3 regions of the Paenibacillus sp. W4I10 genome follow, and region 2 is predicted to be linked to each of the others. Evidence: a T-box and tRNA genes for the amino acid it is inferred to sense, from the RefSeq annotation. Region 2 holds a T-box; the other regions hold tRNA genes.
What was found. A T-box is a leader RNA that pairs with one kind of tRNA and senses whether it is charged. The one in region 2 lies ahead of tyrS (tyrosine--tRNA ligase), so its partner is inferred to be a tRNA-Tyr.
Positions count from the first base shown of each region.

Region 1: it encodes a tRNA-Tyr, which carries the amino acid that the T-box ahead of tyrS (tyrosine--tRNA ligase) is inferred to sense. The anticodon was not compared.
Region 3: it encodes a tRNA-Tyr, which carries the amino acid that the T-box ahead of tyrS (tyrosine--tRNA ligase) is inferred to sense. The anticodon was not compared.

Region 1 covers NZ_JAUSXX010000001.1:6,297,383-6,306,786, reverse strand. Annotated here, with positions in the region: gene QF049_RS28290 (PspA/IM30 family protein) at 1-470, opposite strand, end outside; gene QF049_RS28285 (PspC domain-containing protein) at 472-981, opposite strand; gene QF049_RS28280 (PspC domain-containing protein) at 999-1,232, opposite strand; gene QF049_RS28275 (PspA/IM30 family protein) at 1,237-1,908, opposite strand; gene QF049_RS28270 (LiaF transmembrane domain-containing protein) at 1,944-2,252, opposite strand; gene QF049_RS28265 (helix-turn-helix domain-containing protein) at 3,297-5,219, shown strand; gene QF049_RS28260 (class I SAM-dependent methyltransferase) at 5,630-6,556, opposite strand; tRNA gene QF049_RS28255 (tRNA-Leu) at 6,740-6,818, opposite strand; tRNA gene QF049_RS28250 (tRNA-Cys) at 6,825-6,898, opposite strand; tRNA gene QF049_RS28245 (tRNA-Gly) at 6,905-6,979, opposite strand; tRNA gene QF049_RS28240 (tRNA-Gln) at 6,984-7,058, opposite strand; tRNA gene QF049_RS28235 (tRNA-His) at 7,082-7,154, opposite strand; tRNA gene QF049_RS28230 (tRNA-Trp) at 7,184-7,257, opposite strand; tRNA gene QF049_RS28225 (tRNA-Tyr) at 7,264-7,349, opposite strand; tRNA gene QF049_RS28220 (tRNA-Thr) at 7,359-7,434, opposite strand; tRNA gene QF049_RS28215 (tRNA-Phe) at 7,455-7,530, opposite strand; tRNA gene QF049_RS28210 (tRNA-Asp) at 7,626-7,703, opposite strand; tRNA gene QF049_RS28205 (tRNA-Met) at 7,731-7,804, opposite strand; tRNA gene QF049_RS28200 (tRNA-Val) at 7,822-7,897, opposite strand; tRNA gene QF049_RS28195 (tRNA-Glu) at 7,965-8,036, opposite strand; tRNA gene QF049_RS28190 (tRNA-Ser) at 8,046-8,137, opposite strand; tRNA gene QF049_RS28185 (tRNA-Asn) at 8,141-8,216, opposite strand; rRNA gene QF049_RS28180 (23S ribosomal RNA) at 8,283-9,404, opposite strand, start outside.
Region 2 covers NZ_JAUSXX010000001.1:1,036,308-1,045,711, reverse strand. Annotated here, with positions in the region: gene QF049_RS04690 (beta-class carbonic anhydrase) at 208-783, shown strand; gene QF049_RS04685 (PadR family transcriptional regulator) at 957-1,523, shown strand; gene QF049_RS04680 (hypothetical protein) at 1,622-2,125, shown strand; gene QF049_RS04675 (YxcD family protein) at 2,131-2,409, shown strand; gene tyrS (tyrosine--tRNA ligase) at 2,566-3,828, opposite strand; T-box leader at 3,945-4,172, opposite strand; gene QF049_RS04665 (DMP19 family protein) at 4,438-4,668, opposite strand; gene QF049_RS04660 (Imm63 family immunity protein) at 4,720-4,956, opposite strand; gene QF049_RS04655 (protein adenylyltransferase SelO) at 5,101-6,570, opposite strand; partial or broken gene QF049_RS04650 (nucleobase:cation symporter-2 family protein) at 6,881-8,196, opposite strand; gene QF049_RS04645 (NRDE family protein) at 8,523-9,293, opposite strand; gene QF049_RS04640 (Dabb family protein) at 9,340-9,404, opposite strand, start outside.
Region 3 covers NZ_JAUSXX010000001.1:4,875,634-4,885,037, forward strand. Annotated here, with positions in the region: gene iolG (inositol 2-dehydrogenase) at 1-354, opposite strand, end outside; gene QF049_RS21945 (CoA-acylating methylmalonate-semialdehyde dehydrogenase) at 424-1,899, opposite strand; gene iolC (5-dehydro-2-deoxygluconokinase) at 2,004-3,014, opposite strand; gene iolE (myo-inosose-2 dehydratase) at 3,214-4,116, opposite strand; gene iolD (3D-(3,5/4)-trihydroxycyclohexane-1,2-dione acylhydrolase (decyclizing)) at 4,169-6,034, opposite strand; tRNA gene QF049_RS21965 (tRNA-Gly) at 6,426-6,496, opposite strand; tRNA gene QF049_RS21970 (tRNA-Pro) at 6,507-6,580, opposite strand; tRNA gene QF049_RS21975 (tRNA-Leu) at 6,588-6,666, opposite strand; tRNA gene QF049_RS21980 (tRNA-Arg) at 6,684-6,760, opposite strand; tRNA gene QF049_RS21985 (tRNA-Gly) at 6,768-6,842, opposite strand; tRNA gene QF049_RS21990 (tRNA-Leu) at 6,853-6,933, opposite strand; tRNA gene QF049_RS21995 (tRNA-Lys) at 6,940-7,015, opposite strand; tRNA gene QF049_RS22000 (tRNA-Tyr) at 7,025-7,110, opposite strand; tRNA gene QF049_RS22005 (tRNA-Thr) at 7,120-7,195, opposite strand; tRNA gene QF049_RS22010 (tRNA-Phe) at 7,216-7,291, opposite strand; tRNA gene QF049_RS22015 (tRNA-Asp) at 7,424-7,501, opposite strand; tRNA gene QF049_RS22020 (tRNA-Met) at 7,527-7,600, opposite strand; tRNA gene QF049_RS22025 (tRNA-Val) at 7,617-7,692, opposite strand; tRNA gene QF049_RS22030 (tRNA-Glu) at 7,699-7,770, opposite strand; tRNA gene QF049_RS22035 (tRNA-Asn) at 7,775-7,850, opposite strand; tRNA gene QF049_RS22040 (tRNA-Ala) at 7,852-7,927, opposite strand; tRNA gene QF049_RS22045 (tRNA-Ile) at 7,962-8,035, opposite strand; rRNA gene rrf (5S ribosomal RNA) at 8,074-8,190, opposite strand; rRNA gene QF049_RS22055 (23S ribosomal RNA) at 8,265-9,404, opposite strand, start outside.

The DNA of each region.
Region 1 (9,404 bases), 5.3 Mb from region 2:
CTGTTGATGGAAGACATTTGCTTTTTAGCTTTTGCCATTTGTGCACGGGATACAAGTTCATTACGTTTGTTACGCATTTTGTAGAACTCATCTTTCATATCATGCAACTGTTGCAACAGATCTTTTGCTTGTGCTTCGGACTGTGCATGCAGTTCGCTGTACTCCGTAATTTTTTGATCAAAGTAGATTTTCTCTTCCAGCAATTTGCGTGCTACTTCTTCCTGACCGTTGGCCAGAGCAGCTTCTGCTTGGGACTCACGTTGTACCGAAGTACGCTCTGCTTCATCCAAACGTTGTTTCATACGACGTTCATTCGCCATTTGTTTGGCAACTGTTACCTCTGCCTCATGAATCTCAGCCTCCATATCACGCAAGTACTGGTTCAACATTACAATCGGGTCCTCTACTTTATCCAACATATCATTTACCGATGCTTTCGTCATATCCTTAATCCGTTTAAATACTCCCATTTTACTTTTCTCCCTTCTCGTAACGAGATAATTTTTGGCGAAGCTCTTCAACTTCTTTTTTCAGTGCTTTTTTCTCGATATCTTTCATCATGGAGTCAAGTTCACTTTCTTGTGGTGCACCTGCTCCGTAGGCGTTGTTGTCATAAGAACGGGGACCAGATTGAGGTCTGCCGTTGAATCCAGGGCCGGGACCGAAGTTACCAGGACCTTGTTGGTTGTGATTATTTTGAAAAGGACCTCTTGGTGGCTGATGATCATAGTTGTTGTATCCTCTGCCAGGACCAGGGCCTGGGCCCGGACCGTAGCCATATGGATCATAAGGCGGATACGGTTCTTTTGGTACCACCAGTGCTGCAATAAAGTATATTAACAACGACGTGCCGCCAGTTACGAAGATACTGATAACAAAGATGATACGCAGCAGGGTGGAATCCATTCCGATGGTTTCGGAAATTCCGCCGCACAAGCCGGTTAACATCCGGTCACGTGTTGAGCGGTATAATTTGCTCATGTGCTTGCTCCTTTCGTTTACTTGTATCCTCTTACGTTGGAATCATAAGCATATGGATCAACGTGATTGGATTCCTTGGGTACCACCAATGCAGCGATGAAGTAGATCAACAATGATGTACCTCCCGTAGCGAAAATACTGATGAAGAAAATGATACGTAGCAGCGTGGTACTCAATCCGAGATTTTCAGAAATGCCGCCGATCAAACCTGTTAGCATTCGATTACGCGCCGAGCGGTATAATTTACTCATGTGACTACTCCTTTCTGTCATTGTTCAATTTCTGTCTTAAGCGTTCCAGTTCCTTATCCAGCGTAGAGGATGACATGCTGCCAGTCACTCCTGAACCATCTTGACTCATCCGCCGGATATCGCGGAGACTTTGTGCTTCATATTCGAGATCAGAGACTTGATCATCCAGTCGGTTAAACATACGGGGTACATTCTGACCGTTGTGATTGCCTCTCTGGTTCATACGTTGTTGTAACTGAATCGTCTGCATACGAGCGTAGTAATATTGGCGTTTGCTATATACATTCTGATATTCAACCTTCAGCTGGTCGATCTGTTCATCCAGCTCCTGTAATGCCGCATAACTTTGTGCATACAATTCATTGTACTGTTCCATTTTTTCCTCGTGGAGGATTTTCTCCTGCAAGGCCAGCTTAGCGAGATGTTCTTCCCCTGCTTTCAGAGCCATGGAAGCCTGTTCTTCCCGTTTGTTCACCATACCTGCTGCCTGATCGGCTTGTTGTTTCATTTGTCTGGTATGGCTTGCATATTGATGACGAAGTTTCTCGGCTTCACCGATGTCTTGGCGGGTCGAGACCAGGAACTGATCAATCAGTTTGACTGGGTCCTGACTTTGCTCCAAATGTTCGTTCAGATTGGCTACGGTAATATCCCGCATTCGACGAAATACACTCATTATGTTCTGTCCCTCCTTTTCATAATCGTGAAAGCTTAGTACCGACCACGACGACTGCGGTTATTGCTTAGCATTGAGATACCAAAGATGATTAACCCGATCGCGATGATCGGTCCGATCAACCATGCCAGTTTACCCATCAGTGAGATGATACCGATGATGAGAACAATCCAGCCAAGCATCACATTCCCTCGTTTAACTCCGTAGTATCCCAGTGCAATCATCAGGACCGGAATCAGATAACCCATTAAGTGTCCAAGAAGTGGAGTTAACTTTCCGAAGAGGAGTAGTGCACCCAGCGCAATCAATACAATCGCCCAGCCATTTCCCTTATTCAATCTCATAATTGTTGTTCACCGCCCTTTCCATTCGTTCGTTTTAATGTGTTGAGTCATTTGTTCGTTTGTTTCTTGTTTTTTTGTTTCCGTGTTTCTTGTTTAACCTTATGTCCTTATTCTAGGGGATTCCGCGACTTTTCAAAACAGACCGTGGACGGTTTTTCATCCTAGACTCAGGTCGGGGATCTAGTTGGACCTTTGACTGTCCCTATATAAGACCAACGTTCCACCTAAGCTGAATATCACTCCAGATACCTTCTAATACCCGTATTCAGGCTACCCTTTAGCCGATACCGACCTGTAGAGAGAATGATGTCCATGTCTCTATTTACGTTCACACTGCAATTTCGTTTCTCATGATTCCGTATTGGATAGTCAGTCCAAGCCGCTTCTCTAGCCTTTTCTGCAAGATCATCTATCAGCAATCCCTTATCTCTGCTCCTATACCCTCTCATAAAATTACTTATTTATCCAAATAAACAAAATTTAGATTGTTCTATATGTAAGCGTTTACTAAAATAGAAGGTGTTACTATTTCTAATGTCAGGGGTGGAACTGAAACTGTGCGACCAATCAGCTATCTCCATAAAATGATCATCTTCGGAATCCTGTTAAGCACCCTGCCCATTTTGTTAACGGGAATTGCCGCATTTATCTATTCATCGAACCAAACTGAGCTGCATCGTACACAGGCCAACAGACAGTTGCTGGAACAAATGCAATCCAACGTAGAGCACAAACTCGCTACAGTCAGTTATATGCTTGATCAGGCCGTTCGCTCTCCAGTAACCCTCCGTTCTCTGTCTGCTTCTTCTTCACTAGAAGGGAAAGGGCCTTTGCTTGCCGACAAGCTACAGAGTGAATTTAAGAATATGAGGTCATGGGAACCTTTGCTGGATATTACCCTGGTGAATCAATCACAGAATTGGCTTATTGATCATGCCGGATTATATCGTAATACGGATTTTCCACTGGCTCTTCCCATGAAGGAATTGATTTCCGATACGCTAACCTCTGGATGGCAGCTCTCCCCTTCATCGGTGTTCAGTAATGATGAGCGTTCACCCGGTACAGGCTGTATTTATCATATTGCCCCTTGCGAGGTCTATTCCGAATCTGAATACGTCTTCCGATGTTGCCCTGATTGCGGGAATCCCTGCATGTTCTTTGCAAAATACACTAGGAGAAGCCTCCTTAGGCAATGCTGCCTCAGGACTGATCATTTTGAATCGGGAACAACGTATCCTGGTCCATCCCGATCCTGTATACATTGGACAACCGTTATCTGCCATTGGTTTACAGGATCGGGATACGGAAGCCGACATAACCAAACTATCACCCATCACATTTTCAACAGGTTTTGAAAACCGAGAAGTTAAGATCGCCGATACACATTATTCCCTGACGTATAGCCCTTCTACCTTAAAAGGATGGACTTATGTTCTAATCTCACCTACCAATATTCTGACACAAGAATATATCGATATCGGATTACACACCTTGTATATCAGTATCTTCTTACTTTTACTTTCATTATTACTCGCCTGGCTCGGCTCCAAGCGAATGCATGTCCCGATTCGTAAACTTTTAACCCAACTTGGTGACAACCACCTGTCCAAAGAAGGAAACACATTAGCTCAGCAATCACCACCATTTTCTGATGAGTTCGAACAGATCAGAGCAGGGGTCTCACAACTATCTGCCTCTCGCTCCCAATTAGAGAACACGCTTAATATGCATCTGTTGCAGATTCGCACTCATTTTATGATGAATCTGTTCCAGGGCAAGATCCCTGTTCTTACTCTTTATGACACCCTGAATGAATATGGCTACACGCATCAGGTTCGGGGATGGCAACAAATTGCTGTTATTACATTACAGGCCGATCTCGTTAATCATACAAAATATAGTGCTAGTGATCGTGACCTCTTATTATTTGCTATTCAAAATATATTGGAGGAAACGGTTGTGCATAACCAACAATTGCTTCCCATTGTGCTGGAACATACGGTAGTCACGGTGATTGGCACCGTGGAACAGGATCATTTTATTTTTTCACAGCAACTATATGTATTAACAGACCAGTTACAACAACAGATTGATATGATTCTAGCTCTTCAAGTCAGTATAGGATTCAGCCAGCCGCACAGCTCTCTATATCACATCCCTCAAGCTTACACAGAAGCCATGGAGGCATTGAGGCATCGGATGAAGCTGGGAACAGGCATTATTTTTCAATATGAGAACATAGATCATTACGCTCCCACTTGGCCCATGACCTACCCGGAATCATTGGAATATTCATTGATCCAAGCTATTCAAAATGCGGACGAAGTCCAGGCCTCTGCTCTTCTGAAACAACTGCTTGAAGTGATCTTTGGTATGGAGGTTACACCCGAGGAGTATGAGGTGGCTCTTACGAGGCTACTCACACATATTTTGCAAATGACTCAGGAATCCGGCATACGACTCGGACAGATATCCCAAGGTCGTGGCTCGATGTTTCATGAACTTCATGGTTTGCAGTACGCTGCTGAAGTTGAGGAATGGTTTAATCATCAAGTCATCTTGCCCGTCATCCAGGTTTTTAAAGCAAGACAGTATGCCCAGTATCAGCATATATCAGAGAAGATGATTGCCATGATTCATCAAGATTATGATAAGGATCTGTCGCTTGAGGAATGTGCCATGAAGCTTCACTACAATGCAAACTACTTAAGTAGTGTTTTCCGCAAAGAGACAGGCTGTGCATTTAGTGAATATCTGACCAAGTACCGATTTAATATCGCTAAAAAATGGCTGGACGAAAGTGATCTAACCGTTAAAGATATCGCAGCACGACTGCGGTACAACAATCCGCAAAATTTCATCCGATCATTTCGTAAATGGGAAGGAATTACCCCCGGCCAGTACCGGGAGCTAAGCAAAAAGCAGACGTGTCGAACCGAAATTAGAAAAGGAGCACGATTGTAAGTCGTACTCCTTCGGCCAGCTTGGACAACTCCATATAGCTCCCCGAACAGGGTTCGGATCTGTGACTACTCGATTAACCGTCGCGTGCTTTACCGACAGAAATATCAGGGAATATGCTTCAGAGATCATTCTCTGAAAACGAGGTCTGTGTTTTGTTTTTCGTTGTCTCGAATATCTAAATAAACGAGGGCTGGTTCAAAGCGGTCGATGAATTAGTGGCTTCAAAAAAGAGGGAGCACATAACCTGCACCCTTCACTTACAACTTTACTTCTACAATCTTAACATCATATGTTTCAACCGTTCATCTTTTGGCACAGCGTTGTGATGCTTCCTAGTGTCATCTTAGACGTTAGACTACATTGTCCGTCTCAATTCCTGATTATCAGTACACGTGCCAAGCTTATGCGATTTATCGCTTATCCTTAGTGCGAACTGTTTTCATATTTGGCTGTTCAAGTTGGATTAGAATTTTACCAAACCTTGCTCCCCGTGAGAAGGTCACCGTGCTACCCTTGTACGTATCCCTAATGTACTTCTCAGCCAATCTGAGGGAATCTTCATCCGATGGTAACTCATACGTATTAAGCCATTCTGGCAGCTTCTCGATAATCTCTTCCACCGGTACTTCAAATGAGTTAACTTCTCTCGTAATAATCATCGTATAAGAATACCCCTTCAAATACAGCAACTGTTGGATATACCCCATATCACCGGCCTTGTATGAAGAAGTTACTCCCAGTACATCCTTAAGTTCATCCATTAGTGTGTGTTCATTCTGTCCCGCCATAGTACTTATATATACATACTTCCGGGCACAATTGATCGCCTGCTCAATCGTTTCCCAATCCGACATTGCCGGACACATGGATGCAAATGCAAAGTCATATTTCTTCTCCCAACCCTTATCCTTAATGGAGATTTCTTCATATCGTTCGTTTACGATTTCTATTTTGGATTCCAGAGCTGAAGGTATCGTCTCTTTCATAAGGGAGACAAGCAACTCAGAAGGCTCAACTGCGGTCACACTTGCCCCCTTTTCCGCAAAAGGAATGGTAAATATGCCTGAGGCGGCTCCAATGTCCAAAATAGATAACCCTGCAAACTCCATACCCTGGTTCTCGATCCAGCCCATGATGCGCTCAGAACGCTGCTTTCCTTCTTCAGTGAACGACTGTACATGATAATCCCTTGCCCACCGCTCAAAAGCTTCTTCTGTATTAAAGGAGGCGCTTTTTTTCTTATATTTTGAACTTCTCGGACGATTCTTCCATGCCTCATCCCATACAGAAAGATCAAATAACAGATCGGTATCCGATACATTTTTTCCATTAGTCACTCTACTTCACTCCTCCATATTAAAGACTTTACTTATCCACAATATACTTAATATAATCATACGTCAATCTTTATTAACGTCCATCTTTTCTTATTCTACATTTTCTTACTGCGCATAAATCGTTTCACATAAAATAAAAATAGCCCTACACATTGCATAAGCAACATGTAGGGCTATTCAATATACCGGCGAGAGGACTCGAACCTCCACGGTTTCCCACTCGATTTTGAGTCGAGCGCGTCTGCCATTCCGCCACGCCGGCATATGCTGGAGGCGCCACCCAGATTCGAACTGGGGATAAAGCTTTTGCAGAGCTGTGCCTTACCACTTGGCTATGGCGCCATATTTTGGAGCGGACGACGGGAATCGAACCCGCGACCCTCGCCTTGGCAAGGCGATGCTCTACCGCTGAGCCACGTCCGCATAATGGCTGGGGATATAGGATTTGAACCTATGCATGACGGAGTCAAAGTCCGTTGCCTTACCGCTTGGCTAATCCCCAATAAAAAATAAAAAAAACAAAGGGGCGATCGAGGGGAATTGAACCCCCGAATGCCGGATCCACAAACCGGTGCGTTAACCACTTCGCCACGATCGCCACAAAAGGTTAATTTCTAAAAAGTTAATTGGCAGGGGCAGCAGGAATTGAACCCACACCAACGGTTTTGGAGACCGTTGTTCTACCTTTAAACTATGCCCCTAAAAACTGGTGGAGGATGATGGATTCGAACCACCGAACCCGTACGGGAGCAGATTTACAGTCTGATGCGTTTGGCCACTTCGCTAATCCTCCAGGATTACATGGTGCCGGCGAGAGGACTTGAACCCCCAACCTACTGATTACAAGTCAGTTGCTCTACCAGTTGAGCTACACCGGCATATTAAATTGTTTTAAAAATGGTGGCTCGGGACGGAATCGAACCGCCGACACGAGGATTTTCAGTCCTCTGCTCTACCGACTGAGCTACCGAGCCATAATAAAGTCTAATCTTAATTCCTTACACTTTATATAGGGCATCAGTGCCATACAGCAGATGTAGTGAACAGTTTGCCTCATGTAAAGATTAAATGGCGGAACCGACGGGATTCGAACCCGCGATCTCCTGCGTGACAGGCAGGCATGTTAGGCCAACTACACCACGGTTCCAGATCACTTTCTCAAAGGAAAGTATAATTGCGGGGGCAGGATTTGAACCTGCGGCCTTCGGGTTATGAGCCCGACGAGCTACCGGGCTGCTCCACCCCGCGTCGTTATAAAGTTTATATGGTGGAGGCTGAGGGGATCGAACCCCCGACCCTCTGCTTGTAAGGCAGATGCTCTCCCAGCTGAGCTAAGCCTCCGAACAACACATTTATGATCATATCATAATCTTGTTGTAAAAATCAACTTCTTTTTTTGAAGTTAATATGACCCGTAGGGGATTCGAACCCCTGTTACCTCCGTGAAAGGGAGGTGTCTTAACCCCTTGACCAACGGGCCTTATTATTATGGCGGAGAGAGAGGGATTCGAACCCTCGAGACGCTTGTGACGCCTACACGATTTCCAATCGTGCTCCTTCGGCCAGCTCGGACACCTCTCCATATGGCTCCCCGAACAGGGCTCGAACCTGTGACAACTCGATTAACAGTCGAGTGCTCTACCAACTGAGCTATCAGGGAATATGCTTCAGAGATCGTTCTCTGAAAACTAGATTCGAAACGAAACATGCGAATTACAACTTGCTATTGGATAAGCCCTCGACCGATTAGTACTGGTCAGCTCCATGCATTGCTGCACTTCCACCCCCAGCCTATCTACCTCGTCGTCTTCAAGGGGTCTTACATACTGGGAAATCTCATCTTGAGGGGGGCTTCACGCTTAGATGCTTTCAGCGTTTATCCCGTCCGTACATAGCTACCCAGCGGTGCTCCTGGCGGAACAACTGGTACACCAGCGGTACGTCCATCCCGGTCCTCTCGTACTAAGGACAGCTCCTCTCAAATTTCCTACGCCCACGACAGATAGGGACCGAACTGTCTCACGACGTTCTGAACCCAGCTCGCGTACCGCTTTAATGGGCGAACAGCCCAACCCTTGGGACCTACTTCAGCCCCAGGATGCGATGAGCCGACATCGAGGTGCCAAACCTCCCCGTCGATGTGGACTCTTGGGGGAGATAAGCCTGTTATCCCCAGGGTAGCTTTTATCCGTTGAGCGATGGCCCTTCCATGCGGTACCACCGGATCACTAAGCCCGACTTTCGTCCCTGCTCGACTTGTAGGTCTCGCAGTCAAGCTCCCTTATGCCTTTGCACTCTTCGAATGATTTCCAACCATTCTGAGGGAACCTTTGGGCGCCTCCGTTACTCTTTAGGAGGCGACCGCCCCAGTCAAACTGCCCACCTGACACTGTCCCCGCACCGGATTACGGTACCAGGTTAGAACCTAGATACGATCAGGGTGGTATCCCAACGTTGCCTCCACGCAAGCTGGCGCTCACGTTTCAAAGGCTCCCACCTATCCTGTACAGATCGTACCCAAATTCAATATCAAGCTGCAGTAAAGCTCCATGGGGTCTTTCCGTCTTGTCGCGGGTAACCTGCATCTTCACAGGTATTAAAATTTCACCGGATCTCTCGTTGAGACAGCGCCCAAGTCGTTACGCCATTCGTGCGGGTCAGAATTTACCTGACAAGGAATTTCGCTACCTTAGGACCGTTATAGTTACGGCCGCCGTTTACTGGGGCTTCGGTTCACAGCTTCGGGATTGCTCCCTAACCACTCCCCTTAACCTTCCAGCACCGGGCAGGCGTCAGCCCGTATACTTCGCCTTACGGCTTCGCACAGACCTGTGTTTTTGCTAAACAG
Region 2 (9,404 bases):
AAGATAGAAATTGAATTCAACTTCGATGCTGATGATGCCCTTAGGCATGATTCGTAATCAAAAGTGGACTTTTTGAACAACCTCTAAAGGGTTGGAGTAATGCCATCTGCTGACCGTGAAATACTATTAAAGCAAAGGCGCGTAGGACAAGCTGCATCATATGCAAGTGGCCGTACTCGTCGTATTGGATAACAGGAGGCAATGGACATGAACAACATTCAAGAGATTTTGGCTTACAACAAATCATTTGTCGAGACCAAAGAATACGAAAAGTATACGGCTGGCAAGTTTCCAACCAAAAAGATGGTTATCATCACTTGTATGGATACACGTCTGGTGGAATTGCTGCCCAAGGCTATGAACTTGAAAAACGGCGATGTGAAAATCATCAAAAACGCAGGCGCAATTATCTCTCAGCCTTTCGGGAGTGTAATGCGTAGTGTACTTGTCGCCATCTATGAACTGGGTGCAGATGAAGTCCTGGTAGTGGGACATACGGAATGTGGTATGGCTTCCCTTCACGCTGAGACCATGATTGGACATATGGTAGAGCGTGGTGTATCGGAAGAAGTCATGACTACTCTGGAGAATTCGGGCATCCGTTTGCAAAAATGGTTGCGTGGGTTTGACAGCGTCGAAGAAGGGGTAAAACATACTGTGGAAGTGATCAAGAAGCATCCTTTACTTCCTCCCAATGTACCCGTCCACGGCATGGTTATCGATTCTGCCACAGGTGAGCTTGATCTTGTCGCTGAGGGGTATGGACAACAGGCATCTCTCTAAATGGTTTGGAGTGCGGACCTTATGGTTCGCACTTTTTTTGTCTAAATTAAGGCAGTTGTTCTGTCAGGTTGTCAAACCATACAGTTTCAGTGTACACTTTTTATGAAAGCGGTCAAAGAAAGTAAAAACGATTGTTCTCTCTGACCTAGCCCTAATATTAAGGAGACATGTGCATGAACATACTTTCCTACGGATTGCTCGGGCTGCTTACCCGCGAGGAGTCATCGGGCTATGATCTGATGCTGAAAATCCAGCCTCATTGGCAGGCGAAACACAGCCAGATCTATCCCCTCCTGTCCAAGATGGAAAACGATGAGTTATTGGCCTCCCGCTGGGTACAACAGTCTGACAAACCGGACAAGAAAATGTACGCAGTTACGGAAAAAGGCATTGAAAAGCTCTTGGAATGGATGATAACTCCTGTTACCGCACCGGTTACACGCGATGAATTTAATTTGCGTATTTTGTGTGTTGGCATAGCGGAAGACGGAAGCATGAGACGCATTCTGAATGAGCGTAAAAGCTGGTTCATGGAACGCATACGTTATTTCGAGGATCTGAAGTCACGTATACCTCAGGATAATCTTCGTGTAGGCAACCGAGATTTTGGAAGCTACATCCTGGTACAAAAAGGGTTAATGCACGCACAAACAGGCCTGGAATGGTGTCATTGGGTTACCCAATTGCTTGATGGCCAAGCTGCAATTCAAGACCCAAGTCCAAGCGTTTCGGAAATTTAATAAAATTTGAAACGTTCCTGCAAGTTGACCGTATTACATGAGTAAGGCCCATTTTTGGGCGATTCAAACAAATTAATCGGGGGGTTACGATCTTTACAATGAAGAAAAAATTTGGAGTTAAACATCTAATGATGGTATTTATGGCCTTTACATTATTGTTCGCAACAGTGGGAGTAACGAATCCGGATTCAGCGGATGCTAGACGTGGTGGCGGATTCAAATCCGGTACAAAAAGTTATACCAACACTCCTAAGAAATCCGACTCCAACAGCAACGTGAATCAATCCAATTCCGGTAATAACTCCGGTACTGGTGCAGCTGCAACCCGTGGTGGTGGATTCTTCGGCGGTGGCGGCGGATTCATGAAAGGCATGATGCTTGGTGGTCTTGCTGGTATGATGTTTGGCGGATTGTTCGGTGGCATGGGCGCTCTGGGTAACATCCTTGGATTGCTCGTGAACGTTGCAGCAATCATGTTGATTGTTATGCTGGCTATGGCACTCTTCAGAGCCATCTCCAATCGTCGTAAACCTGCAGCGGATGGTCGTTATGACCGTCGCAATGATCGTGATGATGACCGTAACAGAAACGGACGGTACTAATCTCTATGGTTCTGAGCATGGATGAAATTGTGAATGCAATCTGTATTCATATGGCAGAACGTAAGGGTGTACGTCCAACCGATGTGAACGTAGAACTGAGCTGGGAAGAAGATACAGGTTATTCCGCTGAAGTTTGGATCCAAGGACGCAGTCAATATTTGGTTGAGTCCAACATGATTGAAGCGATTCTTCGCTACCTGCACAGTGAATACAACATCCGGGCGTACCGTGAGAACGTACGACTTGATCTGGATGAAGAGATCACAGCGATTGTCAATCAATAAAATAGGTCGCACACTGGCCTGTTATACTAAAGACCGTCTCCGCTCTGTCGCCTGACAGAGATGGAAGACGGTCTTTTTGTTTCTGTATTTGTAGCTTTATTTGTGTGTCTATTGTAGTCTCTATACGTTTTTGTGTTACGTTCTAATACTCAGACACTACGTTTGGAGTTTAACCAAGCTGTAGTTCTTCTTACCTTTACGGATAATGATGAATTTACCGCCAATGGCATGCTCTGCCGACACCGTGAATTCAAGCTCCGTGATCTTCTCACCATTCATGGAAATCGCACCTTTGGTGACATCCTCACGCGCCTGGCGTTTGGATGGCTCCAGACCCAGATCTACGAGCCAGTCCACGATATTTTTAGCTTCGCCGTCCGTTTCAAATGTTGGCATTTCCTTGAAACCCTGCTCAATTTCATCTGCTGTCAGGGAACGGATATCACCACTGAACAGCGCCGCTGTAATCCGCTTAGCCTGTTCAAGCATTTCTTCGCCGTGAACGAATTTTGTCATTTCTTCCGCGAGTGCTTTCTGTGCTTCACGTCTGTGCGGCTCTGTCTCTACCTTTTCAGCCAAAGCTTCAATTTCTTCTTTGCTCAGGAAGGTAAAGTATTTCAAGTATTTAATGACATCCCGGTCATCTGTATTCGCCCAGAACTGGTAGAACTCAAATGGTGTCGTTTTGTTCGGATCAAGCCAGATTGCCCCGCCAGCTGTTTTACCAAATTTGGTACCGTCGGATTTGAGCATGAGCGGAATGGTCAGACCGTACGCTCTCGCTTCAGATCCTTCTTTTTTACGAATCAGATCAAGACCACTCGTGATATTCCCCCATTGATCCGAACCGCCGATTTGAAGCTGTACATCTTCGTTCTGGAACAGGTGCAGGTAGTCGAGTGATTGAAGAATCTGGTAGGAAAACTCAGTGAACGAGATTCCGCCTTCCAGCCTGCTCGCCACTACATCCTTAGCCAGCATTGTGTTAAGGTTAAAGTTTTTGCCGTAGTCACGCAAAAATTCAATGACATTGATTTTGTGTGTCCAATCATAGTTATTCACCATGCGAACCTGATTATCCCCGTCTGTTACAAACAACTTCTTCATCTGCGCGGTCAGTGCATCCACATTCTCCTGCACTTGCTCCATCGTTTGCAAAGAACGCTCTGCCTGACGACCACTTGGATCACCAATCGTACCTGTAGCTCCACCAATCAAAATGACTGGACGATGTCCTGCCAGTTGAAAACGTTTCAGCATCATGAAGGGAATGAGATGTCCGATATGCATGCTATCCCCCGTAGGGTCAACGCCGCAGTACAGTGAAATTGATTTGGTTTCAGTCAATTCACGTAATCCCTCTGCATCCGTCTGCTGGTTAATGGCGTCACGCCACTGTAGTTCATCAATAATATTCATTTGTATAACCCCTTTTCTATCCTCAAGATTCAGTCATGATCTACGTTAAATTACGAAATTACACGCTGGAACGGCTTTTTTGGACACAAAAAAATCGCCTCCTTGTCTTCATTAGACACAGGGACGATTATCATAACCGTGGTACCACCCAAATTGCATGGACAACACGCGACCTTAACACGTTATCCATACCACTTTTGGCAATATATCGTTTGCCCATCCGCTTGGCATTACCCAAGTACTCCAGAGTGTAATTCGCAGCCCTTGTATGTATCAGGTTCCATCAACCCCTGACTTTCTGTAACAGGGACAAAGCCGCTACTGCGCTCTATCAACGTGATTCATGTATTCAATTTATAGCAAGTATAGCCGAACGTTTCAGTCATTGCAAGACCAAGTATTAATCTTCGAACAGAACAACGGATGTATAGTTGAAACCAGATTATATGATCATCATGTTCAATTTTCCGTGATAATAACCATAGGCTTTCTCCGAGATCTGATCCTCATTATTCCAAAACTGCTGATCCAGCGCATCTAACTGCTGCTCTTGTTCCTCTGTCAGGAATTTAGGAATATCCCACAGCTCAGTAAGCCTCCCATCCTCTTTCAGATTTTCAGATGCTCAATGCATCCGTATGCTGACGTTATAATCTCCACGACTTGAGTCGCACCAATGATATGTAATGCCCGCAACGCGTAACGATATACCTCTTCCCCCCAGTTACAGAAAAACTGTATAAAACCGCCATTAAAGACATCCGCCTCTAACAGCCATAAAGCAGCAATGTCCTGCTCGTTCGAAGTCAACGATGCCCAGCCCTGTTCGGATATAGTCATACCATACGTCATTAATATCTTGCTCGCTCATGTAACACACCTCACTTTTCTTTATGCCATGCCCTCTAACTCCTGACGTTTACCCGTCTGATGCCAATGTAAATACGGATTACCGATCTGCTGGAAAGCTTCCTGAACCCCCCTGTTCAGGTCCTTCATCACATCATTTGTATAGTTCAAATGCGTCTCTTTATTATCCACGCCATGTCTTTCCAACAATCCTACATGCGTCGCGGTGAAAATAATATCTTCCAGCAACCAATAGATGACTTCATCCGGCTGTTTCACCTGTCTCTATAAAAGTAATCTCTATTTCTCTAATTATTGCATGATAATCTCCGAATTCAATGCCCACGATGGATTTTAACATCGATGACAGAGTGAAAAATGAAAAAGCTGCCCAAGGCAGCCTCTTCATTCCATACTGTTCAATCAGGTTCCACAAAAAGTCTGATATGAAGTATTGCACTGTGCTGGCAGTTCGGCATATTCAGCCTGCTCAGGTGAGTGCGCGAACGGGTCTGAAAGAACTGCCAAAAGCTTCTGCATCACGCTAAGATCTCCGTGGTTCTCCGCTTGCTCAAGGGCTTCCTCGACCCGATGATTTCGGGGAATGACGGCTGGATTGCTTGTTCTCATCAACTGCCGAGAGACTTCCTTCTCCTCTTGCTGTCTGTCCAATCTTGCTTGCCACCGCTCATTCCATTCAGCAAATTCTGGCGAGCCAAACAAAGCTGTCCCTTCCAACCTATCAAAGGTCAATGCCAGGAACGTATTGGTGTAATCTGCACTATGCTTCTCCATGAGTTCAAGAAGCTCCTTGATCAACGCTTCATCTTCGGCCTCTTCATCCAACAAGCCCAGTTTGGCACGCATTCCCTTGAGCCAATGATGATGGTACAATTCAGAAAATTGTGCGATAGCATCCTGAGCGACTTGCACCGCCTGTTCTTCATCTTCATGCAACAACGGCAGAAGCGTCTCGGCAAAACGAGCCAAATTCCACCCGGCAATATACGGTTGATTACCATAAGCATAGCGACCTTGCCTGTCAATGGAGCTGAATACGGTTGAAGGATTGTAAGCATCCATAAAGGCGCACGGACCATAATCGATGGTCTCACCACTGATCGCCATGTTATCCGTGTTCATCACGCCATGAATGAAACCAACACGCTGCCATTGGGCAATGAGTACCGCCTGCCGTTTAATTACTTCCTGAAGCAGCAAAAGATAGCGATTCTCAGCTTGAGCAACATCAGGAAAATGTCGATGCAACGTATAATCAGCCAATGCCCGAAGATCGTCGATAGACCCCCATCTGGCTGCATACTGGAAGGTTGCTACCCGGATATGACTGGAAGCCACCCGGGTTAAAATGGCACCCGGCCGCTCTGTTTCGCGGATAATGTTTTCTCCTGTTGATACCACAGCCAGACTGCGTGTCGTTGGGATTCCCAGTGCATACATCGCTTCACTAATAATATACTCTCGCAACATGGGCCCTACAGCAGCACGTCCATCTCCTCCACGAGAGTACGGTGTTCTCCCTGAACCTTTCAGCTGGATATCCACTCGCTCGCCCTGTGGCGTTATCTGTTCACCCAGCAGCAAAGCACGACCATCTCCAAGCATGTTAAAATTGCCGAATTGATGTCCTGCATAGGCCTGAGCCAAAGGCTCGGCTCCTTCCGGAATCGAATTACCTGCAAAAATTTGCGCCCCTTCATCACTGTCAAGAGACTCCACATCCAGTCCCAAGCTGGATGCAAGCAATCTATTGAAAATGATCAACTTTGGTGATTCAACAGGCACCGCGCCCTGACTTGTAAAAAAGGGTTGCGGTAACTGCGCATAACTATTCTCCAAGTTCCACCCTTTGTTCAACGTTTCTTGTTGCATGTGATCACAACTCCTTTTCTGCACCAGGGATATCCCTTGGTTATATTATAGCCTTGTGAACCAATGCTCATTTATGTAGTCGCATGGAAATTCAATTCAAGAGGATGTTGACTTAAACGAACATCTAAAATGTTCTTGATGAAACTTTAGCATATTTGCATGTCTTTTGCATTCCTCATGAATCGTAAGCACCAAAAAATCCAAGAGGTTTCTTTGCCAAGTGGAATCATTGTCTTGCATTCCACTTCCCAGAAAACCATCTTGGATCCATTCCACTTACTACCAGATGACACGTCTATTATTACAAGGATTACGTGTGTGCTTCTTGAGTCTGTACTGGCTGTACTGGCAAGCTCTCTTTTTTCAAAGCAAGGTTAAAGAAGACATTAAGCAGGATCGCTGACAGGCTTCCCGTAATAATACCATCGCTAACAATAATCCGAATACTTTGAGGAAGCTGGGCAAACAGGTCGGGTACAGCAGTAACACCGAGCCCAAGTGAAACGGAGCAAGCCACAATCAATAGATTGGATTGTTTGCCAAAGTCGACGTTTTGCAGCATTTTGATCCCGGATGAAACAACCATTCCGAACAGGACAACAGTCGCTCCCCCGAGGACAGCACTTGGAATAATGGTTGCAAAAGCAGCTACCTTCGGAATGAGCCCCAGAAAGACCAGAATACCTCCGGCTGCAACAACAACATTGGTCGTTTTCACTTTGGAGAGCTGAACCAAACCAACATTCTGTGCAAATGTATTGTATGGAAAAGCTTGAATATGCCGCCAAGGACAAACGCGAGACCTTCTGCACGATATCCCCGTGCCAGATCGTTTTCGTTGATCGGTTGATCACAGATTTTGCTCAAAGCCATAAATACACCTGTTGATTCGATGATAACCACCGTACCTACAATAATCATTGTAATGATTGGGCCGATTTCGAAGGTAGGCCATCCAAAGTAAAAGGGTTGAGGTAAATGGAACCAGGAGGCTTCCTGTACAGAGGCAAAATTCACTTTTCCCATGATGGCTGCGATGAGGGTTCCCACGATAATACCAAGGAGAACAGCCAGGGATTTAACAAACCCGCGAGCATATCGATTCAGGATTAGAATAAAAAGTAATACACCAAATGAAAGCGCCAAATTATCCAAACTTCCGAAATTCTCACTGTTTGCTCCACCCGCCATGTTTTTAATGCCGGTTGGGATTAGCGCAAGACCGATAATGGTTACCACTGTACCGATCACGACTGGCGGAAACAATTTGACGATTTTGCTAAAAAATACGGCAAAGATGACGATAAATAACCCCGCTGCGATGATCGACCCATATATGGCAGGAATGCCGTATTGTGATCCAATCGCAATCATCGGTGTCACCGCTACAAAAGAACTTCCGAGCACCGCTGGCAAACCAATCCCCAAGTACTTCCCTTTTCGTGCCTGAAGCCATGTGGCAATCCCACACGTTAACAGGTCGATGGATACCAGATACGCCAACTGCTCTGCAGTCAGATTTAGTGCTCTGCCCACAAGCAAAGGCACCAGAATCGCTCCCGCATACATCGCGAGTACGTGCTGAATCCCCAGTGAAAAAACTCTCATCTTTTTGGTTTCTTTCATCCCACGTTGCCCCCCTGAAATTAGAATCAACAGAACCGCTGCAAAATCATGTTATGTTGATTCACATTATATAAACTATTCAGGGAAGTTCCATGATTCATAACATAGAATTGTGATCAGAGATAAAGAGCCTAACTAAAATTGGGCGTGTTATACAAAAGGTACTCTCATACCGATTATATCGCGTTATATTAGTTGACAAAAAAAAAAAAAAACGAAAGTGCTCTTTACACTCAGAAGCAATGAAACATGAACGTGGGATGTAACTTCATTGATTCATGTTAATGCATATTTCTCAACATCACTTCTTTCATATTCTCAGCTTGTCAGTTGAGAAGCTTGATGTTAAAACGTTGCTCCATTACTTCTCCGTTCTGGTGAACCATCTCCGTAAAAAACACTTCTTCTCTATTCATCAGAACAACGGATGAAGCTCTGGTCCCATAGTCAAATTTTTCACTTTTAACGAAGATGGGAGAAAGTAAACGTTCCCATTCCAATGGAACACCTGTATGGGGGAGAAGCTCATCCACTGAAGGATCTGCCATTTGCAGCAAACCTAATATTTCTTCTGTCAGGGTAGCTTCGTCCTCCCCTTGGATGACTTTCTCCAGCCCTTCTTTTCCACGTTTTACCTTGGGCCAATCTGTATTGATCAAGTGATTACTAATCCCGTATATTCCCGGTTTCAACTTCATCACAACATTACCTACATTAGAATAATAATAGAGGTCGTCAGGATCACCCACTAACAAATTGTAACCGGGATAATCATTTTGGCTTTGCTCCGCATGTTGCATATATTGCTCAGGTGTGGACGTTCCCTTTAAAAAATCAGCAACCAGATCTCCTCTTGAGCCTTTGGCATGTACCTCTTCATTCGGATCACGATAATTCGTGACAGCAGCCAGACGCCCCTCTGTGGTTACGCCCATCCAGGTTCCCATTTTCGACAAATCCCGGCCAGCCAGTATATGAGGATGGTCTTCCCAATAGTGTGCTTGAGCCGTAGGTCTGTGATAGAATTCATCCCTATTTGATCCCAATATAAGCGGATACTTTGGATGCATGTTGTAAGCAAATAAAATTAAACACATGGGAATCTTCAACTCCTATATTCGTTAAACCTCTAATTTTGCGCCTTTATATCGCATAATCAACTACAATTACATCTTCCACCCAACCTTCGAGGGAAGCTACGAATGCCT
Region 3 (9,404 bases), 3.8 Mb from region 2:
AGCCTTCTGAACTGCCGCTACAGCCGCTTGGGTCTGTGCCAGATCCATGCTGACCGGCTTCTCGCAGAAGATATGTTTGCCCGCCTGAGCGGCCTGTTCGATCAGCGGCACATGTGTATCTGTTGAAGAACAGATCAGCACCGCGTCTACATTAGGCATCGAGATCAACTGGCTGCTATCCGTTGTTACAACAGGGATGCCACGGTCGGAAGCCCAAGCCTCCAATTCAGGACCTGCAAATAAGTCGCTGATTCCCACAATCTCGGCATGCGGGTTGCGCAGGAGATTGTCTGCATGAATTTTGCCGATCCGTCCAGCACCGATGATGCCAATTCTCACTTTGTCCTTGCCCATTCCGTTATCCTCCCTATGTGCGTCCATATGGGCTGGGCATTCCCCTTAGCCCGAGTGATGCTCTGGTTGTTACCAGCGTGCCGTTACCATCTTCTTGCGAGTGTAGAATTCAACACCATCCGTACCATTAGCGTGCAGATCACCATAGAAGGACTTTTTCCAACCGGAAAACGGGAAAAATGCCATTGGCGCAGGTACGCCCAGGTTAATACCCAACATGCCCGCATCAATCGTTTCACGGAATTGACGCATACTCGCTCCGCTGCGGGTGAACAGACACGCCCCGTTGGCAAAATCAGAACGGTTCGCCAGCTCAACGGCTTCCTCCAGCGTAGATACTCTTGCCACCGAGAGTACCGGAGCAAAGATCTCATCCTGCCAGATTTTCATATTGCTATCAACTTGGTCGAATACCGTTGGCCCTACAAAATAACCGGATTCACCTGTCGCCTGATCCTTACGTCCATCCCGAATCAATGCCGCGCCTTCCTGCTCTCCGGCTTCAATGTAACTGAGTGTACGCTCTTTATGTGGTCCACGGATGACAGGACCGAGGAACACGCCCTCATCCATGCCGTTACCAATGGTAATGCGGTCTGCCGCTTCCACCAGCTTTTGTACCAGGTCGTCAGCCACATCACCCACAGCCACAACAACCGCACATGCCATGCAACGCTCCCCTGCTGAACCAAAGGCTGCACTGGTAATCTCTTTCACCGTCAGATCGAGATCGGCGTCCGGCATAACGATGGAGTGGTTTTTGGCACCAGCCAGTGCCTGTACCCGTTTGCCATGCTTGGATGCAGTGGTGTAGACGTATTCAGCCACAGGTTGTGATCCGACAAAGGAGATCGCTTGAATATCCTTATGTTCCAGCAACCCGTTCACGACATCATGCGCACCGTGAACAATGTTGAGCACGCCGTCCGGAAGCCCTGCTTCCTTGAACAGCTCTGCCAGACGGCCTGCCAGTAGCGGTGTACGCTCGGACGGCTTCAGAACAAAGGTGTTACCGCACGCAATAGCCAGCGGGAACATCCAGCACGGCACCATCATCGGGAAGTTGAACGGGGTAATTCCCCCGATAACTCCGATTGGGTAACGATACATGCCTGACTCCAGTCCTGTCGCGATATCAGGCAGTTGTTTGCCCATCATCAGATTCGGGGCACCAGCCGCGAACTCGACGCACTCAATGCCACGCAATACCTCGCCATACGCTTCGGCGTAACTTTTACCGTTCTCCAGAGTTACCAGGCGGGCGAGCTCTTCCCAATGTTCCACCAGCAACTGCTGGTAGCGGAACAGAATACGTGCACGGCGTGGAACCGGTGTGCCGCTCCAGGACTTGAACGCTTTCCGTGCCGTCTGTACGGCGAGATCTACGTCCGCTTGTTCAGACAGTGGCACGTGTGCAATAACCTCTTCTGTAGCCGGATTCACAACCGGCTCCGTACGAGTTGCCGATGGGGTTACCCAGGCACCTCCGATCCAGTTTTGTACCATTGTCGCTGTTGCAGACGCTTCAGAAATTCCTTTTCCCATAGCCCTGTCTCCCTTCGCTTATGTGTGATGTGATCCCTTATGTTGAACTTATATCATTGATGTTGATCTGTATGAGTATGTTATTCAAAGTATTGCAACGAGCTTCAAGACACGGTAATCTCGCCCCGATTGCAACGTTCGATGTAGTCATTCACCTGTTCCACCGTTGGCATTGCATCCGAACAGCTGTGGCTTGAAATGACGATACTTGCTGCGCCACTGCCATACGCCATACTGCGCTCAATCGTCCAGCCCTGCATCAATCCATATAGGAACCCGGCCGCATAGGAGTCGCCTGCTCCGAACGTTTTGACCACTTTTGCCGGATAACTGTCCGCACGGTGGGAAAGCCCTTCACGCGTATAAGCAATAGAGCCTTCCTTACCGTGTTTGATTACAACGATATTCGCTGAGAAATCAAACCATTTCTGTGCAGTCACCTGATCGTTATGATCCGGATTGTGGTCGAATGTCTCCATCATGTCGAACTCTTCGCGTGTACCGAGGATGATGTCGCATTTCTCGGCTGCGAGGTTATAATAGACCGCTGTCTCTTCATCTGATGTCCAAGTGTATGGGCGATAGTCCAGATCAAACACAATAACTGTTCCATGCTTTTTCGCATACGTTAGTGCCTGTAATACGGCTTCACGGGATGGACTCTGCGCGAGGGCCGTGCCTGAGATTAGCAGCACTTTGGAGTCAGCGATCAATTGCTCTTGTACCTCTTGCGCCTGTAATAACAGATCCGCTACGTTGTCTCGGTACATCAGGATACTGCAATCCGTTGGGCTTTTGATTTCGGTAAAAGCAAGCCCTGTCACCGCTCCGGTGTCATCTGTAACTACATTCGATGTGTCGATGCCGTTCTTCTCCAAATAACTCTGGATGAATCTGCCCATCTGGTCACCTGCAATTTTGCCGATAAAAGCTGTCTCCATACCGAGCCTGGACATGCCAATCGTAATGTTGGCCGGAGAGCCACCCACATATTTCGTGAACGTCATCGTCTCTTCCATCGGGCGGTTGATCTCATTGGCGTTCAAGTCGATGCACAAGCGGCCAATCGCGGTGAAATCCTTCTTCCTGGATACCGGAAAGGATACGTAAGTCATTGCATGTGAGCCCCTTTCTGTAGTGGGATTTTCCATGTTGTATATCGATATCTAGACTAGTTATTCATTCCATCGTAAGAACTCGTAAACGGCTAGAGTAAGTCAGTTTTATTTTCCAATCGTATCGTTATACTCTTGCTGGCCTTCTTCCTATTTCACTTCATGGGTATGGCCTCTGACCGCTGCAATGCTGAACGAATCAGCTGTGTTGGTGTAACGACTCCATATAGTTCAAAGATCGCTTCGCATACTCATACGGGTTATGAATCGCAGGATCCTGCTCTCCTTCAAGCATCGCCCAGCCATCGTACCCTCGTGTGATCAGTTCTTGCAGAATTGGTGCAAAATCAATGCATCCATCCCCTGGTACGGTGAACACTCCTTTACGAATACAACCAACAAAATCAGACTGTTCCGCACGTGCTTCATCCAGCACATGCGGGCGGATATCTTTCAGATGGATATAGGCGATCCGATCATAATGTTTGCGCAGCAGCTCAAGTGGATCGGCTCCGCCATAGTAGGCATGACCAGTATCATAGAGCAGATACACGAGAGAAGGGTCTGTCAGCTCCATCAGTCGATCAATTTCATCCGGTTGCTCTACCACTGTGCCTCCATGATGATGGTACGTAAGCTTCAACCCGTATTCACGTGCAATAGCTCCTGCTTCGTTCAACCCTTCAGCAAGGATATGCCATTCAGATTCGCTGAGTCTGAGTACTTCTTTCTCATTCGGTGTCCGTCTTGGATCAAAATGAAGTGACCCGCCTACCTCCGCCGTACTGATCACCTTACTACCCATGGATTGCAGAAATTCCGCATGTCTGCGATAACTGTCCAGCTCCGACTGACGATACGCCGGATCGGAGAGAAGTACCGATTTCCACTGAGAGACCAGCTTGATATTCCTTTTGCTCAATTCCTCACGCAATATAGCAGGGTCGGTCGGATATTTACGTCCCATCTCTGTGCCTGTCAACCCAAGACGCTGAATGTCATCCAGAATCTGTGCACACGTTGTCGCATCACCATGCTCCTTCACATCTTCACCGACCCAATTGATCGGATGAATCCCAAGCTGGAATGGCTGCTTGCTCATTGCTCCACGTCTCCTTTGTCGTTCAACATTGTGGTTCACTATATTAACCGGATTAAATCGGTCTTGCTTTGGCACGGTTGGCTTGCATGGTGTGATGAGCATGAACTACCTTCTCTTCGGCAGATACCTCAGGTACACCCACATTCCACCATGACTCGTATCCACCTGCGTTGGTTCCAGGCACGACTGGAATCTCAATCAACGTACTCACTGTTTCGTTCTTCGCATCTCGGAGTGCTTGTTCCAGCTGTTCTGCTGTCTCCGCTCTATAGGATTTGGCTCCCATGCTTCGGGCGTGTGCTGCAAAGTCCATAGGCATGTAATCCCCGGTCAGTCGTCCACTCTCGGATTCCCGATAACGGAACTCATTGCCGAACCCGTCACTACCATGTTCCCGCTGCAAATTATGAATACACTGGAATCCATTGTTATTGAATAAGAGAACGGTCATCTTCTTCTGTTCCTGCAAACTGGTCACAAACTCCGAATGCAGCATCAGATAACTGCCATCACCGACCATGGCGTACACTTCACGATCCGGCTCGGCAAGTGCTGCCCCGAACGCTCCACTTACCTCGTACCCCATACAGGAGAATCCATACTCCATGTGGTATGTCTTTGGTTCAGACGCACGCCACAGACGATGTAGATCACCCGGCAGACTGCCTGCCGCACACACTATAACGGAAGATGGATCAATGGTCCGGTTAACGATGCCAACTGCTGTAGTCTGTGCCAGCCCTGCTTCATGTTGAGCTGCATACAGCCGATCCACTTCTGCATTCCATTCAGCGCGGAGATCAGCAACTTCGGATGCGCCATATGCACTTCGGTATTGTCTTTCCTGCAATTCCTTCTGCAAAGCCTGCAATCCTTCGCGAGCATCTGCCAGAATGGCTTCGCCGCCTAACTTGGCGGCATCCATACTGTTCAGGTTGATGTTGATGAATGAAGCTTCTGGATGCTGAAAAGCAGAGCGGGACGCCGTCGTGAAATCCGAGAACCGCGTACCGACGCCGATCACCACATCCGCGTCTCTCGCCAGCCTATTGGCTGCCAGAGAGCCGGTAACTCCGATGGCCCCCACATTCAGTGGGTGGTCCCAAGAGACTGCACTCTTGCCCGCCTGCGTTTCGGCGATCGGAATACCAAATGCCTCGGCGAATTCCACGAGCTGGGCGGACGCCTCAGAATACAACACACCGCCGCCTGCAACGAGCAACGGCTTTCTGCCTCGGGCAATCTGCTCCGTTGCCCGCTCAATGGCTGCCTGTACCGGGGGGCGACGGTCCAGATAATGTACTTTGCGGGCAAAGAACGATTCTGGATAATCGTACGCCTCTGCCTGCACATCCTGCGGCAATGCGAGCGTTACTGCTCCCGTCTCTGCTGGATCGGTTAGCACACGCATCGCCTGTGTAACAGCAATCATCAGCTGTTCGGGACGAACAATGCGATCCCAGTATTTACTGACGGCTTTGAATGGATCAGTGGCTGAGATTGTATAATCACTGCTCACTTCCAACTGCTGCAGTACCGGGTCTGGTTCCCGTGTAGCAAAGTTATCTCCTGGAAGCAATAAAACCGGAATCCGGTTCACCGTTGCAGTAGCTGCCGCTGTAATCATATTCAAAGCACCAGGTCCAATGGATGTTGTACATGCATAGATCTGTTTACGGTTCTTCTGCTTGGCATAAGCCGCTGCCGTATGCACCATGCCTTGTTCGTTCTTGCCTTGCATATACGTCAGGCTTCCCGGACTGCGCTCCAGCGCTTCTCCAATGCCTGTTACATTGCCATGTCCAAAAATACCGATGATTCCCTTCACAAACTTGGTTTCCACCCCGTCAACCGAGATATATTGCTGATCCAAGTATCGAAGCAGTGCCTGAGCCATCGTCAGTCGAATTGTTTTCATGAATTGGTCGCCGTCCTTTCCTTTACGGGTTAAGCGCTTAATCTACGTTAAGTTTAAGCGCCTTACCCCTAAAGGTTAAGCGCTTAATTGATATGGTATTACAGGTTAATGATTTACGCAAGCTATTTTTGTAAGCGTTTTTATGAAATGTGATAAAGAAAAGATATTCTTGTGTTCGAACATGTGTTAGACCTTCTCTATTTGAACACTTCCACAATGACTAAGAACAGAATTAAAAGAGGCGGGAATATATCTTGAGGATGGGATATATGCTGGTACATGATATTCAGCCATATAATCTGTGATCTTTGTATACAATCATGATCGATATGCCTGTGAATGCAAAAAAAGAAAGAGACGGTGAATACCATCTCTTTCTTTTCAATATATAAGCGGGTGATGGGAATCGAACCCACGCTATTAGCTTGGAAGGCTAAAGTTCTACCATTGAACTACACCCGCATAACAACAATCGGGATGACACGATTTGAACATGCGACCCCCTGGTCCCAAACCAGGTGCTCTACCAAGCTGAGCTACATCCCGTTATCTATACCGGCGAGAGGACTCGAACCTCCACGGTTTCCCACTCGATTTTGAGTCGAGCGCGTCTGCCATTCCGCCACGCCGGCAAAATATGAAGTTATAATGGCGCGCCCTGAGAGATTCGAACTCCCGGCCTTTTGATTCGTAGTCAAACGCTCTATCCAGCTGAGCTAAGGGCGCAAAATATTGGAGCGGAAGACGGGAATCGAACCCGCGACCCTCGCCTTGGCAAGGCGATGCTCTACCGCTGAGCCACTTCCGCAAATAAGGGATGCGCGTGGAGGGACTTGAACCCCCACGTCAAAGACGCTAGATCCTAAGTCTAGTGCGTCTGCCAATTCCGCCACACGCGCATATAATGGTGAGTCATGAAGGGCTCGAACCTTCGACACCCTGATTAAAAGTCAGGTGCTCTACCAACTGAGCTAATGACTCATAGAAAACTGGTGGAGGATGATGGATTCGAACCACCGAACCCGTACGGGAGCAGATTTACAGTCTGATGCGTTTGGCCACTTCGCTAATCCTCCAGGATTACATGGTGCCGGCGAGAGGACTTGAACCCCCAACCTACTGATTACAAGTCAGTTGCTCTACCAGTTGAGCTACACCGGCGTATTACATGGTGTTATAAATGGTGGCTCGGGACGGAATCGAACCGCCGACACGAGGATTTTCAGTCCTCTGCTCTACCGACTGAGCTACCGAGCCTTACTACATTAAAAAAAATGGCGGAACCGACGGGATACTCTCACTTCGTTCGAGACTGCGAAGCTTATGCTCTCGAAGTGAATGCTCCGACGAACCCAAAAACGGATTCTCATCCCTGAAGCATATACAAGATGGCGGAACCGACGGGATTCGAACCCGCGATCTCCTGCGTGACAGGCAGGCATGTTAGGCCAACTACACCACGGTTCCATAGTACTTTCTCAAGGAAAGTTAATTGCGGGGGCAGGATTTGAACCTGCGGCCTTCGGGTTATGAGCCCGACGAGCTACCGGGCTGCTCCACCCCGCGTCGTTATAAATTGTTATGGTGGAGGCTGAGGGGATCGAACCCCCGACCCTCTGCTTGTAAGGCAGATGCTCTCCCAGCTGAGCTAAGCCTCCATATTATGACCCGTAGGGGATTCGAACCCCTGTTACCTCCGTGAAAGGGAGGTGTCTTAACCCCTTGACCAACGGGCCTTACTGGCTCCCCGAACAGGGCTCGAACCTGTGACAACTCGATTAACAGTCGAGTGCTCTACCAACTGAGCTATCAGGGAATGGTGGAGCCAAGCGGGATCGAACCGCTGACCTCCTGCTTGCAAGGCAGGCGCTCTCCCAGCTGAGCTATGGCCCCATACTCTGGTGTATTTCTTGTTGTGGTCTTACTATGGGCCCTGGTGGACTCGAACCACCGGCCTCACCCTTATCAGAGGTGCGCTCTAACCAACTGAGCTAAGGGCCCTTATCAATTTTCGAAAAAAAATACCCCAGTGGGGTTTCGCTTGGCGGCGTCCTACTCTCCCAGGACCCTGCGGTCCAAGTACCATCGGCGCTAGAGGGCTTAACGGTCGTGTTCGGGATGGGTACGTGTGGAACCCCTCCGCCATCGCCACCAAACGCGTAGCTTACATTCAGAGATCGTTCTCTGAAAACTAGATTCGAAACGAAACATGCGAATTACAACTTGCTAATTGGATAAGCCCTCGACCGATTAGTACTGGTCAGCTCCATGCATTGCTGCACTTCCACCCCCAGCCTATCTACCTCGTCGTCTTCAAGGGGTCTTACATACTGGGAAATCTCATCTTGAGGGGGGCTTCACGCTTAGATGCTTTCAGCGTTTATCCCGTCCGTACATAGCTACCCAGCGGTGCTCCTGGCGGAACAACTGGTACACCAGCGGTACGTCCATCCCGGTCCTCTCGTACTAAGGACAGCTCCTCTCAAATTTCCTACGCCCACGACAGATAGGGACCGAACTGTCTCACGACGTTCTGAACCCAGCTCGCGTACCGCTTTAATGGGCGAACAGCCCAACCCTTGGGACCTACTTCAGCCCCAGGATGCGATGAGCCGACATCGAGGTGCCAAACCTCCCCGTCGATGTGGACTCTTGGGGGAGATAAGCCTGTTATCCCCAGGGTAGCTTTTATCCGTTGAGCGATGGCCCTTCCATGCGGTACCACCGGATCACTAAGCCCGACTTTCGTCCCTGCTCGACTTGTAGGTCTCGCAGTCAAGCTCCCTTATGCCTTTGCACTCTTCGAATGATTTCCAACCATTCTGAGGGAACCTTTGGGCGCCTCCGTTACTCTTTAGGAGGCGACCGCCCCAGTCAAACTGCCCACCTGACACTGTCCCCGCACCGGATTACGGTACCAGGTTAGAACCTAGATACGATCAGGGTGGTATCCCAACGTTGCCTCCACAGAAGCTGGCGCTCCTGCTTCAAAGGCTCCCACCTATCCTGTACAGATCGTACCCAAATTCAATATCAAGCTGCAGTAAAGCTCCATGGGGTCTTTCCGTCTTGTCGCGGGTAACCTGCATCTTCACAGGTATTAAAATTTCACCGGATCTCTCGTTGAGACAGCGCCCAAGTCGTTACGCCATTCGTGCGGGTCAGAATTTACCTGACAAGGAATTTCGCTACCTTAGGACCGTTATAGTTACGGCCGCCGTTTACTGGGGCTTCGGTTCACAGCTTCGGGATTACTCCCTAACCACTCCCCTTAACCTTCCAGCACCGGGCAGGCGTCAGCCCGTATACTTCGCCTTACGGCTTCGCACAGACCTGTGTTTTTGCTAAACAGTCGCTTGGGCCTTTTCAC